DNA from 3 places in the Abyssicoccus albus genome. Region 3 is predicted to be linked to each of the others. Evidence: riboswitches for the same ligand, from Rfam matches in the RefSeq annotation. Region 3 holds a riboswitch; each other region holds the start of a gene.
What was found. Region 3 has a riboswitch for thiamine pyrophosphate ahead of EDD62_RS02610 (ECF transporter S component). Riboswitches for the same ligand answer to the same signal wherever they lie in the genome.
Positions count from the first base shown of each region.

Region 1: another riboswitch for thiamine pyrophosphate. It lies ahead of tenA (thiaminase II); the one in region 3 lies ahead of EDD62_RS02610 (ECF transporter S component).
Region 2: another riboswitch for thiamine pyrophosphate. It lies ahead of tenA (thiaminase II); the one in region 3 lies ahead of EDD62_RS02610 (ECF transporter S component).

Region 1 is NZ_RKRK01000003.1:270,880-277,007, reverse strand. Features, by position in the region: gene EDD62_RS06555 (ABC transporter substrate-binding protein) at 21-1,055, shown strand; gene EDD62_RS06550 (ABC transporter permease) at 1,061-2,722, shown strand; gene EDD62_RS06545 (ABC transporter ATP-binding protein) at 2,722-3,735, shown strand; TPP riboswitch at 3,773-3,871, shown strand; gene tenA (thiaminase II) at 3,914-4,582, shown strand; gene EDD62_RS06535 (pyridoxamine 5'-phosphate oxidase family protein) at 4,612-5,124, opposite strand; gene dhaK (dihydroxyacetone kinase subunit DhaK) at 5,438-6,128, shown strand, end outside.
Region 2 is NZ_RKRK01000003.1:28,088-34,215, reverse strand. Features, by position in the region: gene EDD62_RS05250 (hypothetical protein) at 8-595, shown strand; gene EDD62_RS05245 (LysM peptidoglycan-binding and 3D domain-containing protein) at 778-1,875, shown strand; gene EDD62_RS05240 (3D domain-containing protein) at 2,209-3,315, shown strand; TPP riboswitch at 3,434-3,532, shown strand; gene tenA (thiaminase II) at 3,667-4,362, shown strand; gene thiD (bifunctional hydroxymethylpyrimidine kinase/phosphomethylpyrimidine kinase) at 4,352-5,158, shown strand; gene thiM (hydroxyethylthiazole kinase) at 5,248-6,033, shown strand; gene thiE (thiamine phosphate synthase) at 6,020-6,128, shown strand, end outside.
Region 3 is NZ_RKRK01000002.1:540,554-546,681, reverse strand. Features, by position in the region: gene EDD62_RS02620 (energy-coupling factor transporter transmembrane component T family protein) at 1-457, opposite strand, end outside; gene EDD62_RS02615 (ABC transporter ATP-binding protein) at 450-1,859, opposite strand; gene EDD62_RS02610 (ECF transporter S component) at 1,873-2,457, opposite strand; TPP riboswitch at 2,556-2,666, opposite strand; gene EDD62_RS02605 (thiamine-binding protein) at 2,736-3,035, opposite strand; gene EDD62_RS02600 (2-oxoacid:ferredoxin oxidoreductase subunit beta) at 3,124-3,990, opposite strand; gene EDD62_RS02595 (2-oxoacid:acceptor oxidoreductase subunit alpha) at 3,990-5,717, opposite strand; gene EDD62_RS02590 (TIGR00282 family metallophosphoesterase) at 5,928-6,128, opposite strand, start outside.

The DNA of each region.
Region 1 (6,128 bases), on a different contig from region 3:
TCATAGGAGGTATATAGGGTATGAAATGGTTTAAGTTATTATTGGTATTGAGTATTGCATTAATATTGACAGCTTGTGGTTCTGCTAAAGATGTAGCAGAAGAGGGTAGCGAATCTAAAGAGGAGGCTTCTTCTGAGGAGGGTGAGCAGGTTGTTGAGTTCTATACTTCTCAACCGGATGAAGATGCGTCTAAGCTTGTTGAGGCGTTCAATGAGAAACACCCTGATATAAAAGTGAACACTTTCAGATCTGGTACTGAAGAGGTTATTGGTAAATTAAACGCTGAGAAAAAAGCGGGAGAGATTAAAGCTGATGTATTACTTGTTGCGGATAGTGTAACGTTTGAGCAGTTGAATGAAGATGAGTTATTGATGTCTTATGAATCAGAAGAAGCGGGTGAGTTACCTGAGGAATTTATCGGGACTGATAATACGTACTATGGTACAAAGGTGATGGCGACTGCGATTGCATATAACACGGATAATGTTAAAGAAGCACCAAAGTCATGGTCTGACTTAACCGAAGAAGATGCGAAAGACAAAGTCATTATGCCAAGCCCATTATATTCTGGAGCGGCGGCTTACAATGCTGGTGTCATTAGTCGTAACGATTTAGGTTGGGAATTCTATGAAAAATTAAAAGAAAACAACACTACGGTTGTTAAAGGTAATGGTGGTGCGCTTCAAGAGGTTCAGTCTGGTAATAAAGATTATGCAATGGTAGTAGACTTCATCGTTGCGCGTGCGAATCAAGAGGGTTCACCGGTAGAACTTGTATACCCTGAAGAAGGTGTTCCAGTAATTACTGAACCGATTGGAATTATGAAAGACGCGAAAAACCCTGAAGCTGCTAAAAAGTTTGTTGATTTCGTATTAAGTGAAGATGGACAAAAGCTTGCAGCTGAAATTGGTTACACACCAATTCGTAAAGGTGTAGACGCTCCTGAAGGATTAAAGACTGTTGATGAAATGGATATTATTGATGCTGACATAAAAGAATTAGTGAAAAGTCGTGAAGACGATAAAAATAAATTTAAAGATATTTTCGGTGAATAATCGTTATGAAATTAAATGAAATGATTAAAGAGCGTAACATACGCTCTTTTTTCCTATGGTTTTTTATTGTAGGAACAGTCTTTGTCTTTTTCGTCTATCCATTTATAAGAATGATCTCACTCAGTTTTATCGGTGAACACGGGATTACTTTAGAGCATTTAAAATTTATATTAAAAGACAGTAATGTCGAATCGATAGTAAATACACTCATTATCGGATGTTTAGCGACGTTGTTAAATACTGCATTAGGACTTTTATTTGCATTTATTATATCCTACACAGATGTACGTTTTAAAAAATTGATGCAAATATTTATTATACTACCTTTATTAGTCCCATCATATATGATGAGTATTTCTTGGACTGAGTTTGTAAGAAGTATCCCGTTGATTGATATAGATTTATACAGCTTAGGAGGTATCGTGTTTGTACTTGGCATTAATCATTACGCACTCGTTTATTTAATGAGTGTTCAAGTGTTTACACGAATTCCTAAATCATTAGAGCAAGCGATACAAGTCAACGGAGGCAATCGATTAGATGTACTGAAACAAGTGACGATTCCAATGGGGATGACTGGAATCATTGGTGGAATGATGATTGCAGCGTTATCAAATATTGATAATTTCGGTGTCCCAGCCTTTCTTGGGATTCCGGGTGGTGTTGATGTACTAAGTACGTCGATTTATCAAGCGGTCATTTCATATGGAGATGACGCATTTTTACAAGGCAGTATTCTTTCATTAGCGTTAGTATGTATAACATTTTGTATTTTACTCATTCAGTGGATATTATTGAGACAGTTTAAACCGAACCCATATAGTTCAACAGATAGATCCCCGAGAATTCATTTAGGAAAGTTTAGATTGTTCATTGAAGTATTGATATGGTTATTTTTTATAATCACTTCAATCATGCCACTTGTTGCTCTAGTGAAGACCTCTTTAACTAAGACGTACGGTGCAAAATTGACAATGGATACGTTGACGTTAAAGAACTTCCAGTATATTTTATTTGAATATGATAAATCAGTGTCAGCAATTCAACATAGTGCAATGCTTGCGATTAGTGCAACAATTATATCATTCATTATAGCAATCATTCTCGGGTACATGATCGTTAGATATAACAAGTGGTACATGAGATTTACTGAAATAGGGATTGCAATACCTTATTCTTTACCAGGAACCGTTTTAAGCTTGAGTTTAATTATATTTTGGATTGAGCCAATACCTGGTGTTAAACCAGGCATATACGGCACAGTATTCATATTATTAATCGCTTATATTTTAAGATTTACGATTTTGCCATTGCGTAGTGCAATATCAACATATTCACAAATCCATATTTCCTTAGAACATGCGGCAAGTGTATCAGGGAATAATATTTTGTTAAGATTCAAAAATATCCTTTTACCATTACTCACTTCAGGTATGATTGGTGGATTACTATTAATGATGTTTACAGCTTTAACTGAGTTAACATTGAGTGCTCTTTTATGGGCAAGTGGTAGTGAGACGATAGGGGTCGTTATTTTTAGCTTTGAAAGTGCAGGTTATAAGCAATACTCTAGTGCATTTTCAGTCATTGTCATTATCTTGTTATGTCTTGGTGGGCTATTGTATCTATTATTACAATCTATGTTTAAGAGAAAGGATTTATCATAATGAAAACGGAATTAATCAATGTATCTAAACAATACGGTCAAACACAGGTGCTACATGATATCAATGTGACGATTGATCATGATGAATTTGTTGTGCTCATTGGCCCATCAGGATGTGGAAAGACAACATTATTAAAGTTAATTGCAGGCTTTGAACCGTTGAGTGATGGTGACATTATGATGGATGAACAAGTCGTTGCAAGTGTTCATAAGACGATACCACCGAATAAACGAAATCTATCGATGGTATTCCAACAATTCGCACTGTGGCCTCATATGAACGTAAGTAAGCATGTGGAATATCCTTTGAAAAATCATCAATTTACATCTAAATTGAATGATTCACAACGAAAGGAACGCATCGAACATTGCTTAAAGCTTGTAGGATTAAGTGACTTCCATAAAAGATATCCTCATGAATTGTCAGGTGGACAACAACAAAGGGTGTCCATTGCAAGAGCCATTGCTCCTAAGCCAGGCTTGCTTTTGATGGATGAGCCGCTAAGTAGTTTAGATGCACATTTAAAGAGAGACTTACGTTATCAAATAAAAGAAATATTTAATAAAGAAAGAACATCATTTTTATATGTGACACATGATCAGTCAGAAGCATTAAGTCTTGCAACGAAAGTGATTGTCATGAATGCGGGACGAATTGAACAAGTCGGAACACCTGAGGAAGTTTATAATCATCCAGTGAATTCATTTGTCGCAGAATTTGTTGGTGGACATAATTTAATCCATGGTGAATGGAATGATAATCATTTTGAAGTGAATGGAATGCACTGGCATAAGGAAGTGACGCAACACTTTAAAGAAGAAGGTATTATCCCTCTTAAGCCACATGAGTTATCGTTAAATGACAATCATGGAATTAAAGGAGAAGTTGTCAATATTTTATTCGAAGGTGGTTCCTATGAATATACGGTGGAAACTGATCAAGGAAGACTGAAAGTGATGACACACGATCATAGGTCCCAAATGAATGATATTATATATGTGAATATGAAATGATGAAATGTATGTTATAATGTACATAAATCAAATACAACCTATACACTAGGGGTGCACAATTGTGCTGAGAGGATATGTTCCGACCCTTTGAACCTGATTGATTAACACCAGCGTAGGGAAGTGGGTCTTCATACCTATACCTACGTGTATAGGTATTTTTTTATAGGAGGAGAAGTATATGTTTACTGAACGTATTTGGAAACGTGTTGAACCGATTTGGTCATCGTACTTAGAACATCCTTTCGTCAAAGGATTAGGTGACGGATCTTTAGATGAGGAGAAGTTTAAACATTGGCTGAAGCAAGATTATGTGTACTTAATTGAGTATGCCAAGTTAATGGCGATTGGGAGTAGTAAAGCGCGTGATTTGAAGACGATGGGGATGTTTAGTGAATTACTGCATGGCACTTTGTTTATGGAGATGGATTTACATCGAAAGTTTGCGCTTGAATTCGGAATTAGTGAAGAGACGTTAGAAGCAACAGATGCTGCGGCGGTGAATACAGCGTATACGAGTTATATGTTGAATCACGCTCAACGGGGTGGTCCTGAGCATGTCGTGGCGGCGTTGTTAGCGTGTGCGTGGAGTTATAATTATATCGGAAAATCTTTAGCGGAACAATCAGTGGAAGGGAATCGTTATGCTCAATGGATTGAGATGTATTCAGGCGATGATTTTACTGAATTGACGAATAGTGCCATTGAGTTAATGGATCAACTGACAGCAGGGAAACCTGAACGTGAACTCGCTGAACTTGAGGAGATCATTGTGAAGACGAGTTATTATGAATATATGTTCTGGGAGATGTGTGAAACGTTAGAAGAGTGGCCTGTTGCTAAAGGATGAAAAAAAGCCGAGGTTTATGACCTCGGCTTTTATAATGTATGGATTGTCCAATCTGTTGGATTCGTATATTCAAACCGTTTGAACCCACCTTCAGTCAGACTTTGATAAAATTCATAACGCGTTGGTTTGATCTGGACTACAGTTAAATCATCACGTGTTGAAGCATCTAGATAGTCATTGATTTGTTCGGGATATTCAAACGAAGCGATCCCTTGAATTCTCACTTGTCGACCCGTCACCGGCCAATAAAAATTCACAGCCACTTGATTGTGTTGACGAAGTTGATCAACCTTTCGACGCGCCGTTCGACTCTCGATAAAGAGAGATTCATTATGGATCGCTTTCAAAAGTACGATACGAGAATCGACGGTCCCGTCGTGTTGTGTTGATAAAACTAACGTATTCCCTTCGGTTTCTTTGTGGACCGCATCTGTTAACCACTGCTCGAAAAGGTCGAAAGGATTAGAAGGGTATTCATCAGGTAGTGTTGGGTATGAAGTTTGAGATAATCTTAATGACTTAAGTTGGTTGTTGATGAACATCGTGAGACTCCTTTTTATTTTATTATGACAGAAATCGGCACTGATTGAAATATGGTGCGCGCAAATTGGAAATATGCGCACCATAATGAAGGAATTGGTGATTTTCAAGGATATGGTGCGCGCAAATAGAAAATACGCGCACCATAATGAAGGAATTGGTGGTTTTCAAGTATATGGTGCGCGCAAACTGGAAATACGCGCACCATAATGATATTGAACATATTGTGAACAAGTCTATAAAACCATGATATCTTTTTTAATTATTTGAAAATAGGAGTACAATATAGATATATAATAAAAAGGAGTGATTTCAATGAAAAAATTAATCAAAGACCGTACTTCAGTTTTAAGTGACATGTTAGAGGGATTGAAACTAGCAAATAGTGATATTGAGATCATCGAAGACACAGTTGTTGTTCGTAAAGAGAAGAAGGCTAAAGGAGTTGCTTTAGTTTCAGGTGGTGGTAGTGGTCATGAACCTGCGCATGCAGGATATGTGGCTAAGGGAATGTTAGATGCTGCTGTGTGTGGTGAGATATTTACATCTCCAACACCTGACAAGGTGTTATCTGCGATTAAAGCAGTTGATAATGGTGATGGTGTGTTATTAATTGTTAAAAATTACGCTGGTGATGTTATGAATTTCGAAATGGCACAAGAGATGGCTGAGATGGAAGGCATTCAAGTTGAAACAGTGATTGTCCGTGATGATATTAGTATTGAAGATGTTGAAAAACGTCGTGGTGTCGCGGGGACTGTGATTGTTCATAAATATGCAGGGTTTTTATCAGAGCAAGGACTGCCACTCAATGAGATTAAAGATAAAGTTGAGCAGTTGTTAGTTGATGTTAAGTCTATTGGGATGGCGCTCACAGCACCGATGATTCCTTCTACAGGTCAAAATGGTTTTGATATTCAAGATGATGAGATGGAGATTGGTATCGGAATTCATGGTGAAAAAGGATTGCAAAGAAAACCTGTTGAATCTGTTGATAAAATTGTTG
Region 2 (6,128 bases), on a different contig from region 3:
TTATTTCTTGTTAGTTCAAGTGAAGCAGTTCGAACCGACTAAAGTTTATTATAGCGATTACAAGATTATTTTTGAATTAGAGCGTAATGATATTATTCTTAAATTTAATGAGATAGAATATAAATTGGATCAAAGTGGTAAGTTGACGGTGTCTTTTGATAATAATCACGAGATCGACCATACAAATGATGAGCTTTATTTTAAGACGGGTGAAGAAGTTTATAATATTAATATGTACCAATTAAATAAGTACTCGAATATTTCAGAAGTCATTACAAATAAATATTTGTTAAAAGTAAATGCGGCAAAAAAAGGTGAAACAAATTTTGAAATGACAAGTTTTAAAGGGCATTCGATGAAGAAAGTGATTCGAAAAGAAGGTGCTAACTATAATTCATTGAGTATTCAAAATGAAAAAGTGAATAGTGTTTATAATATAGAATATGAAGATGATCATGAACAGATTAATACAAAATTATTAACGGATGAATTAATAGATAGCCTTGAGCATGATAATAAAAAAAGAATAATTGATCATATGTTGAAGAACCATAATATCAAGGGTTTAGAAAGGTTATTTAATGAAGAATCATAATATAAATTCATATAGGTGACACAGCTATGTAATACAACTGTAAAAACATAGCTGTGTTTTTTACGTTGTTGTAACCTATTGCGTCGATTTCTCTGTTACGATGGATATTGAGTTAAAACATATTTATATATGAAATTATTAAAATATGAAATGAATCGTTAATTAATGGAGGATATTATATAATGAAAAAAATCGTAACTGTTGGAGCTGTCGCTGCATTCGCCACTGGGTTAGCATATAATAGTGCTGATGCATCAGAACAAACGAACCATACTGTAAAAACTGGAGATACTTTATTTGCTATCGCACAAAAATATAATACTTCAGTGAGTGAATTGAAATCATTGAACAATATTTCAAGCCATTTAATTTATCCAAACCAGGTGATTAAAGTATCAGCTGGAGAAGAGGAAGTATCAACTCAAGTTGCATCGAAATCAGAAGCTAAAGAATCAAATCAATCAGGCAATGTATCAGCTTCAACATACAAAATACAATCTGGAGACACTTTATATAAAATTGCACAGAAATATAATACTTCTGTATCGGCATTAAAATCATTGAACAATTTATCAAGCGATTTAATTATTGCGGGTCATACATTAAAGGTTTCAGGAGAAGCGACTCCGTCAAAAGTAGAGAATACAACAGTAAAAACAGAAGTGAAAAAAGAAGATATTACACAAAACACTACAAATGTTACTACACATAAGGTGCGCTCTGGAGATACATTAGGTAAAATTGCAAAGCAATACAATACATCAGTTGCAAAATTACAATCATTAAATAATTTATCTTCATATATGATTTATGCTGGAACGACATTAAAAGTAGATGGTGAAGTATCTAAAGTTCAAGCAGCACCGAAGCGTCAAGTTGAAGCAAAACCAGAACCTAAGAAAGCAGCACCACAACAAACGCAAGTTGCTAAGCCTCAAGCTAAGAAAGCACCTGTTACAAGTCAATCTACAGGACGCACTATTCGCGTTGAAGCCACTCACTACACAGCATTCTGTGCTGGATGTATCGGAATTACTGCAGCTGGATACGATGTTCGTAATACAATCTATGCGAAAGGTTTACGTGTTGTTGCTGTAGACCCACGTGTTATTCCATTAGGATCAAAAGTGAGAGTGTCAACACCATATGGTTCATTTGACGCAATCGCTGGTGATACAGGTGGAGCAATTAAAGGAAACAGAATTGATATTTTAGTTGGTTCTCGTGGAGAAGCATTAAACTTAGGACGTGTTGGCGCGACGGTTACTGTATTAAGATAATTTAATTCATTTAATAGTAATTGTTAATTTAATTAAGTAATTTTCTAACAATACTGATTTTTATATACTATACAGAAAGATGTCCGATATTAGGTGTCGGACATCTTTCTGTAATATAACTGTAATTTTTAACTGAATTTATTATCTTCTTGTAACCTATGAAACATTTATATTTGTTAAAGTATTAACTAGTCGAAGCGAGATATGATTTTTATTTAACACAAATAAGTCAATTTATCTCGTATGTATAAAAGTATTAAGCAAGTTTTAGAAACACGAAGCATATAATTAACGAATATTAAATATAGGATTATTATTAGGAGGATTTTTATTATGAAGAAACAAGCATTAACATTAGGTACAGCAGCATTACTTTCAACAGGAATTACAGCAAGTGTAAACGCGGATACTCAACATACAGTTCAAAAAGGTGATACTTTATCAGAACTTGCATTAAACTACAACACAACAGTTGATGCATTAAAATCATTAAATAACTTATCAAGTGAGTTAATTTTAGTAGATCAAAAATTAGTAGTAGATAAAGAAGACTCTGAAGCTGTTAAATACCATGATATTCAAAAAGGTGATACTTTATTCTTAATTGGTAAACAATACGGTAAAACTGTTCAACAATTAAAAGCATTGAATGATTTAGAATCAGACTTAATTATTGCAGGTGAGAAATTAATCGTTGATAAAAAAGAATCAGCGAATAGTGTTGTTCAAAAACCAGTACAACAAAAAGTACATCAACCAGCAGCACCTCAAGTTGCAAAACCAGCAGCTCAAAAAGAAATCAAAGCTGAAAAAGTAGAAGAAAAACAAGAAATCAAGCAACAAGCACAAAACAATGCACAAGCAGCAGAAAAAGCTGAGCAACAAAAGCAACAAGCTGAACGTGTAGCAGCTCAAAAAGCGGCAGAACAAAAAGCGGCAGAACAAAAAGCGGCAGAACAAAAAGCGGCAGAACAAAAAGCGACGGCTGAGCGTCAAGCACAAGCAGAGGCTCGTCAAGCACAACAAGAAAAAATTGCAGCGCAAAAAGCTGCGGAACAAAAAGCAGCAGAAAAACGTGCTCAAGCACAAAAAGCACAACAACAACGTGCTAAAGCACAACAAGTATCTAACGGACGTACAATCCGTGTATCAGCAACACACTATACTGCAGGATGTGCTGGATGTTCAGGAATTACTGCAACAGGCATTGACGTACGTAACTCAATCTATGCAGGTGGTAAGCGTGTCATTGCAGTAGATCCACGTGTCATTCCATTAGGTTCAACAGTTCAAGTGACTACACCATACGGTTCATTCACAGCGATCGCTGGTGATACTGGTGGAGCAATCAAAGGAAATATCATTGATATTTTAGTTGGATCAAAAGGTGAAGCTTACTCTAAAGGACGTACTTCTGCTACAGTAACAATCTTAAACTAATATAAAGTATTAAAAGGATATTATCATATGAAGAGATTTAAGCATAAAGCTTAAGTCTCTTTTTTACTCTATCTTTTATTTGACGAGTTGCGTGTCAAAAGCGTACAATAGAAATAAATAAATCCACTAGGGGTGCCGTGACGGCTGAGATGATGAGTGTCAATCCCTTATACTTGAACTAGATAATGCTAGCGTAAGGAAGTGGGCTTAAAGGTGATAGATTAAGCACCGATATACCCACATGCAAGGGCTGCATTGTGGGTTTTTTATATGTTCAATATATTGTTGCTAACAAATACATAGTTTTGTGAAATATAAATTTATATTATTAATTTTAAGGAGTGTATATGTATGTCACAATCATTAAGTGAGTCACTTAAATCATTAGCGAGTCCAATCATCAATCAAATTTATAATGATGACTTTATTCAATCAATGTTAGATGGATCAACACCTAAAGGAAGTATAGAACACTATTTACGTGCTGATCATCAATATTTGAATGAATTCGCTAAAATTTATGCATTATTGGTTCCGAAAGCACATACGAATGAAGAGATGAACTTCTTGTTATCTCAAATAGACTTTGTCATTAATGGTGAAGTGGATGCACATTATTTTTTATCAGAATATGTAGGCAAAAGCTATGAAGATATTATTAAAGGACACCACCATTGGTATCCGAGTGCAGATCATTATGTGAAACATATGTATTATCAAGTCAATATGAGAGAAGATATTGCTTACACGGTTGCTGCCATGTGTCCTTGCCCATATGTATATCAACAACTTGCATTAAAGATGAAAGAACACCATTCATTAGAAAGCAATCATCCGATGTTAAAGTGGATTGATTTCTATGTCGAAGGTATGGATGAACTGTTAGAGTATTTATTTAATTGGATTGACCAAAGTGCTGAGATGATGTCACAAGATGAAGTAGAAGATGTAAAGATGAATTTCCTACAAAGTTGTGAGCATGAACGTAAGTTCTTTAATATGAGTTATCAACAAGAAGATTGGATGTGGAATAACGATGAACAATAAATTAATGACAACTTTAAGTATTGCAGGAACAGATCCAACGGGTGGTGCAGGTGTATCGGTTGATATGAAAGTATTTCAATCAAGAGGTGTCTATGGGATGGGTGTAACAACGAGTGTCATCGCACAAAATACACTCGGTGTTCAACAAATACACCATTTACCATTAGATATTATAGAAGCACAATTGAACAGTGTCTTTGATGATATTACCCCTGACGCGATTAAGACAGGCATGATTGCAACGAAGGATATGATGGAAGTGGTACTACCTTATATTCAAAATGGTGATATTCCATATGTGTCAGATCCCGTTATGATTGCCAAAAGTGGAGATGCATTAATAGAAGAAGAAACAGTCAACATATTAGTCAATCAATTATTGCCGAATGCAACAGTTGTTACGCCGAACATTCCAGAAGCAGAACGAATTACAAACATGAAGATTGAGACACTTGATGATATTAAATTGTGTGGTAAACGGTTTATTGAAGAGATTGGTTGTGAAAGTGTCGTTGTAAAAGGTGGTCACTTACAAGGAGATGCAACAGACTACTTATTCATTAAAGGTCAAGAAATGATCGTATTAAATGGGGAGCGTTTTGATACAGAACATACACATGGGACAGGTTGTACATTCTCAAGCGTTATTACATCAGAGCTTGCGAAAGGACATAATATTGAAGATGCCGTACGTATTGCGAAAGCTTATATTGAAGCGGCGATCAAACATACACCAGAGTTAGGGCATGGAAGAGGCCCGGTGAATCATTTTGCGTATTCGTCGAATGACGAATAGATAAAACATAAATAAAAATATAGTAACAGGTGCAAATTAAATTGAATGAGTGATGAGGAATTAATAGTAAATGAATAAGGAATGATTCAATGAATTTAAATACATTAAGACAAGTTAATCCATTAGTCGTATGCCAGACTAATAGTGTCGTCACACACATGACAGCAAATCATTTAATTGCATTGGGCGCATCACCTGTCATGAGTGAAGCACCGAATGAACAACATGAAATGCTCCAATATGCTCATGCATTATTGATTAATATCGGCACTTTAAATGATCAGAAGCTTGAGTATATGCATCATGCAATGAAGGTCGCAAATGAACTAGAAGTTCCGATTATACTAGATCCAGTTGGAGCAGGAGCTACATCGTATAGAACGAAAACGGTTCTTAATATGATAGACAAATATAAAATTGCTGTATTGAAAGGGAACTTTGGTGAAATTGCGTCGCTCGTTGGTGCATCAGAGGCAATGAAAGGTGTAGATTCGCAATTTGATGGTAGTGAAGATGACTTGATTGCCATTGCCAAAAAAGCACATGATATGTTTTCGTGTAACATTGTAATTACGGGTGAACGAGATATTATTTATACATCAGATAAATATGAAACATATACATCTGGCACAGTGCTATTTACGAAAATGACAGGGGCTGGGTGTGTGTTAGGGAGTATCATTGGTGCAATGTATTCACCGATGGATAGTTTTGAATCGATAAAATACGCATTATTCACTTATCATACCGCAGGGATGAATGCCGAAGAGATTGTAACATTGGATAGACCCGGTGCATTTCAAGTTGAACTATTAAATCAATTACACCATGTTTCAGACGAAGAAGTGAGGGTGTTATTCGATGATAGAGCATAATGATATGAGTCTTAACAAACATCTACGAAATAATCGTGATCGCTTTAACTTTAGTAGAGAAATGCTCTCTTTATACTACATACAAGGATCAAATG
Region 3 (6,128 bases):
CAGCCATAAAGCCATAGGCATATTTCGGTTTCAACTTTAAGTTAATCATTAGACTGTAAAATATCATCACAATTCGTGTCGTAAATGCAATCGCCATACCATATAGTGTGACAACAAATGATCTCATGAAAAGATGACTACTCCTAGTTAAGCTTTCCCATGTGATGTGAATGAAATAAAATTTGAATAAAGTACGTTCACCTTCTCCATAAAATAGCATAAATAAGCTTGATGTCATCGATAACACTGTAACGATAGTTAAGACAATGAAGAGTGGCTTTAATTTAATGCCACTAAAGATGATTAAATAAACGAACATTAACAACGTCAAATATACCATCATATCAAAATTATGAATAAACAATAGGACAAAAAATATAATGATTGCACTAATAATTTTCGTCACAGGATTTACATCTTGCAAAAAACTATAGCGATTAATCCACGACTCAATCATTGTGATCACCTCTTTGAGCTAATTGACCATCTTTAATGATCCATCGAACATCACTATACATTTCTAAAATTTGTTCATCATGTGTAATGGTAATAATTAATTTTCCTTCATTTTTTAATTGTTGAATTAATTTAATCAGTTCAAATGTATTATGTGAGTCTAATCCAAAGGTTGGTTCATCAAGCAATAATACGTCAGCACGACTTAGTATTGCTGTTGCTACACTGAGTCGTCTTTTCTGTCCGACAGATAATTCATAAGGATGTAATGTCTTCACATGATCTAACTTTAATAACTTTAGCATATCTTCTGTCTGCTTTGTTGCTTGTTCTTTTTGACCATTGTATGTATTAATGTATAACTCTTCAAATACAGTATTCATTACAAATTGAAGTTCTGGATTTTGATAAACATAATAAATTGACTGAGCTGCCATTTTAATCGATTGCAATTGTTCGTCATCGTAATAAATATCTCCATCGTATGGAATTAATTGCATTAACATCTCAAAAAAAGTTGACTTTCCAGTACCATTATCTCCTTCTAATGTAATCCACTGACCTGAGTGAAATTCGAATCGATCACACTGCCATAACGTTTTATCTCCTCGTTTAGCGATAAGATCGTGACCATATAGTATTCCTTTCGTGTCAGTAGGGTTATGAGCTTTTTGTATTTTTTCAGGACGATTATTCCACGCACCTGGATACCATACACCAAATGATTCAAGCTGCTCCTCAAATTGAAGTAGAATTTGATTCGGTGTATTCGATGCAATCACTTCTCCATCATAATTCATTAATATGACACGATCGACATAATTCCAGACTTGTTCGACTTTATGTTCGACGATAATAACCGTCTTATCTTGCCATATATCTTGAATTACATCCCACAAATGATTCGTTGCATTTGGATCTAACATCGACGTTGGCTCATCTAAAAACCAAGTATTAGCTTGCTGTAATAAAGATGAAGCAATCGCAAGACGTTGCTTCATCCCTCCTGATAAATTTTCGACTGACTTATCTAACGACACATCAAGACGAACCGTTTGAAGTACATCTTCTATTTTTGATACCATTTGTTCTGTAGGTATACAGCGATTTTCTAATATAAATGCGAGTTCCTCTCCAACCGTTGGCATACAAAATTGACTATCTGGATTTTGAAATACAACCGATGCATAATCATCAATAACTAATTCATCTGCTTTATGCGCGATATCAATACTTCTAGGAATAATACCACTCATCACTTGTAATAATGTCGTCTTACCGGATCCACTCGGTCCAAGCATTAACACTTTTTCTCCTTGATGTACATCAATATTTAATCCATCAAATAATTTTTTCTCTACACCTGAAAACTTTAGTCTTAAATTTTTTATAGATATGACCATATTTACCACCTAATTATAATGCGTCGTAATCCTCTTTTTGACTCGGTCTTAATAATTTCGTCACGCCCGTTTTCTCTAAAGCTTTTACAATCACATATGCTAGACCACCTGCTAAAATCGCACCACTAATGATTCTGAATACTAACATTAAAATTACATTCCATAATTGAACTTCACTTAAATATCCGTAGTACCAATCAATTGGAAATGATGCAATGGCAGCCGCTACCCCGGCTAACATACTGACGAACAAAGTATGTCTATTATAGCGATATAACATAAATACAAGCTCACACGCTAATCCTTGTAAGAATGCATAAATCAAAGTAGGAATATGAAATTGACCCATCACGATTGTTTCACCTGCACCTGCTGCAAATTCAGCGAGTAAGGCAACACCAGGTTTTTTGATAAGTAAATAAGCAATAATTGCCGCAATAAACCACATACCATATGTTAATTGCTCAATTCTCAATCCCGTTGCTTCAGCAATGCCATAAAACCCCCACCATACTTTGTAAATAATTGCGAAGATGACCGCAATAAATACTGTAATTAAAATATCTGATAACTTTAAACCTTTCGACTCTGTACTCATTTGTACATCCTCCTTAAAAATAAAATAATATTTTAAACAAATAAAAAACACTCCCTATAGACATAGGAAGTGGACATATTGATGATCATATCGATACGTTAACATAATTGTCACTTCCCTACGCAAGCGTCTATTCTTGATCAGGTTCAAAGGGTCCGAATTCAACCGTCTCAGTATTATATAAATATAATACACCCCTAGTGCTTATTTAATTGTTATATTAATAATACTAAACTCAATAAATAAATCAATAGTAAATCATTAATTAACTCGACATTTTATCCATTTTTTTCATCATATTGATGGGTTAAATCAGTAATCCTTTGATGCGCCTCGGATTGATATATTTTAATTTGACTCATCGTACTTTTTGATCCCATATCTTGCATTTTAGAATGCATCTTATCGATTAATGATAAGCATTGTGACATTGTTCCTTCAATTGTCGTCTCTAATGGCCCAACACGATAATTTAATCCACTCTCATCAATGATGCGGATTGCCTCATCTACATATTCAATGACATCTTCATGATCATTAGGTTTCGGAATGATTTGTATACTCATCATTACATTCATAGTATTTACCTTTCCTCCTTTAAAACACATTAGTAATTAATGATATGATAATCGTTATTAATTATTGTGGTATAAATATTCAACATCATTAAATATACTCTTTCATCAAATCATCAAATGTAGCAGAATCTAACTGTAAATCTCTCTTTGCTAACGACTCATCCAAATAACCATCAATTTGTTCTGCATAACTTTTTGCTTCACTGTTGTGATAGATTAATCCTTTAACCAGTCCATCATGTTCTATGATTGCATTCATTGCTTTAGATTTATCTTTATAATCAAATGATTCGATATCATTAACATGTGTTAAATGTTCTTTAAACCAGTCATACGTATTCACTTTATTATATGTTACACATGGTGAAAATACATTAATAAATGAAAATCCTTTATGATTCATCCCTTGTTCGATAATACTTGTTAATTCTTTAATATCTGAAGATACAGATTGTGCAACAAATGTTGCACCTGATGATATCGCAAGTTGTAATGGAGAGATACTTGGCTCAATTGAACCTTTAGGCGTAGACTTTGTCACAAAACCGTGTGCACTACTTGGTGACGTTTGCCCTTTAGTTAAACCGTAAATTTGATTGTCCATTACGATATACGTAATATCAATATTTCTTTTCAATGCGTGGATTGTATGACCCATACCAATTGCGAATCCATCACCATCTCCTCCGCTTGCGACAACGGTCAAATCATTATTTGCCATTTTAACACCTTGAGCAAGTGGAAGAGCTCGTCCATGAATCGAATGGAATCCATATGAATTAATATAGCCACTTAGTCTTCCAGAACACCCTATTCCTGTAATGACTGCGAGTTCATGTGGTTCTAACCCAATATTGGCGCACGCTTTTTGGATTGCGGCTTGTACACTAAAATCTCCACATCCAGGGCACCAATTCGGCTTTACGTCATTTCTGAAATCTTTAAATGTTGCCATTACTTAACACGTCCTAACATTTCATTAATCTTCTCTTCGATTTCTTTTGGTTTAAATGGTTTTCCATCATACTTCGTTAATGTCTCCAGTTTGTCATGAATATTTGTTTCGGATTTTACCAATTGAGTCAATTGTCCTCTATAGTTATGTTCAACAATAAGGACTTTTTGAGCCTTTGCGACATAACGCATCAATTGATCTACAGGTAATGGGTATAGCTGTCGTATTTGAATATGATTCACTTTTGCATCAACTCTACTGATTGCTTCATCAATTGCACCGTACGTCGAAATAAAACCAATCACTAAAATCTCAGCTTCATTATGATCAATATTAACATGGAACGGTTCACTCAATTCAAATGAATCTAATTTACGCATCCTTTTATTCATCTGTTCATTACGATTATCACTTGCTTCACTTGGCTTTCCGTATTCATTATGCTCTACACCCGTTACATGATGAATACCACCTTTCACACCAGGGATAACGCGATTCGATATCCCATGATCCGTAACATTATAACGTTTAAAGTGTGTCGTCTCTTCATCAACTTCTGTCGTCAGTTGCCCTCTGTTAATTTTAATTTTTGATTGATCTAATTTATGAACTGTTTGTTTACCAAGCGATAATTGTAGATCACTTAATACAATAACCGGACATTGATATTGTTCAGCTAAATTAAATGCTTCTCCAGCTAGATAAAATGCATCTTCAGCGTGTATTGGTGAGATGACAATTTTCGGAATATCACCATGGGTACCATAAATCATCTGATTCAAATCTGATTGTTCTTGTTTCGTTGGCAATCCAGTCGACGGACCTCCACGCTGTGTGTTGAATATGACTAAAGGTGTTTCAGTCATTCCTGATAATCCAATAGACTCCATCATTAACGATAAACCAGGACCTGCAGATGCTGTAAATGCTCTAACACCCGCATAATTAGCACCAATAGCCATCGTTGCTGCAGCAATTTCATCTTCTGTTTGAATGACTGTTCCGTTTAATTGTGGCAACTTATCAATCATAAACTCCATTATTTCAGATGCTGGTGTAATCGGATAAGCAGACATAAATCTTGCACCTGATGATAGTGCACCTAAACTCATTGCGTCATTACCAATCATAAATAAACGTTCATCTTTATTTGGTTTCTCTAAAGACATTAAATCATTACGATCGATGACTTCATCAAGTGCTTCATATCCTAATATAAGTGCTTGTTTGTTCAAATCAACGACTTTTTCTCCTTTGGATTTGAATGTTTCAACGACTAAATTTTCGAAACCAGGCATTGGTAATTGCATTAAACAAGCTGTTGCTCCAACAGCAACCATATTTTTCATTAAGCTCGTACCTAATTCTTTCGCAATGTGTGTAAATGGAAGAACATACATTGTCCCTTTAAAATTTGATGGTTTCTCAGGATTGAACTTTGCATCCGCTAAAATTACACCATTTTCATGTAGCTCATCATAATTTACATCAATTGTTTCTTGGTCAAATGCTACCAATATATCTAGATCATCACTAATAGAATAAATCGGGTCAATACTCATACGGATTTTATTGTTCGTATGTCCCCCTTTGATTCGACTTGAGAAATGTCTATATGTGTATATATAATATCCTTCACGATTTAACGCGGTAGAAAAAATTTCACCTGTTGATTCAATTCCTTCACCTTGTTGTCCACCGACTTTCCAAGATATTTGTTTATGCATTTAATCTCCTCCTAATAATTCATCTCTATTTTAACAAATTTGATACCTTTTATTTAACGATCTTCACGATTTCATTCAAAAGTCTTATCCGTTAGATTTGTGATTATTCAATAACAAAAATTATTATTTAAAATGTACATTACGACTATGACTTTAAATGAAATAGTGACGTATCATTTAATTCATTTCTTCACATTTGATTAAAATAGATTAAAACTTCTCTTCTTCATGAATTGTTTCTATCTTTATTGCGCTTCCTTTTGAATCAAGTTCAACAAATACACCATTGATTTCTGCGTAACCTTCAGTTGGATATATATGCTTTGTAGGCATATTTGTTGTGAAACGATAAATAATTCCTTCATCTTCAACACCAATTACACCATCACGAAAACCCGTCATACCTACATC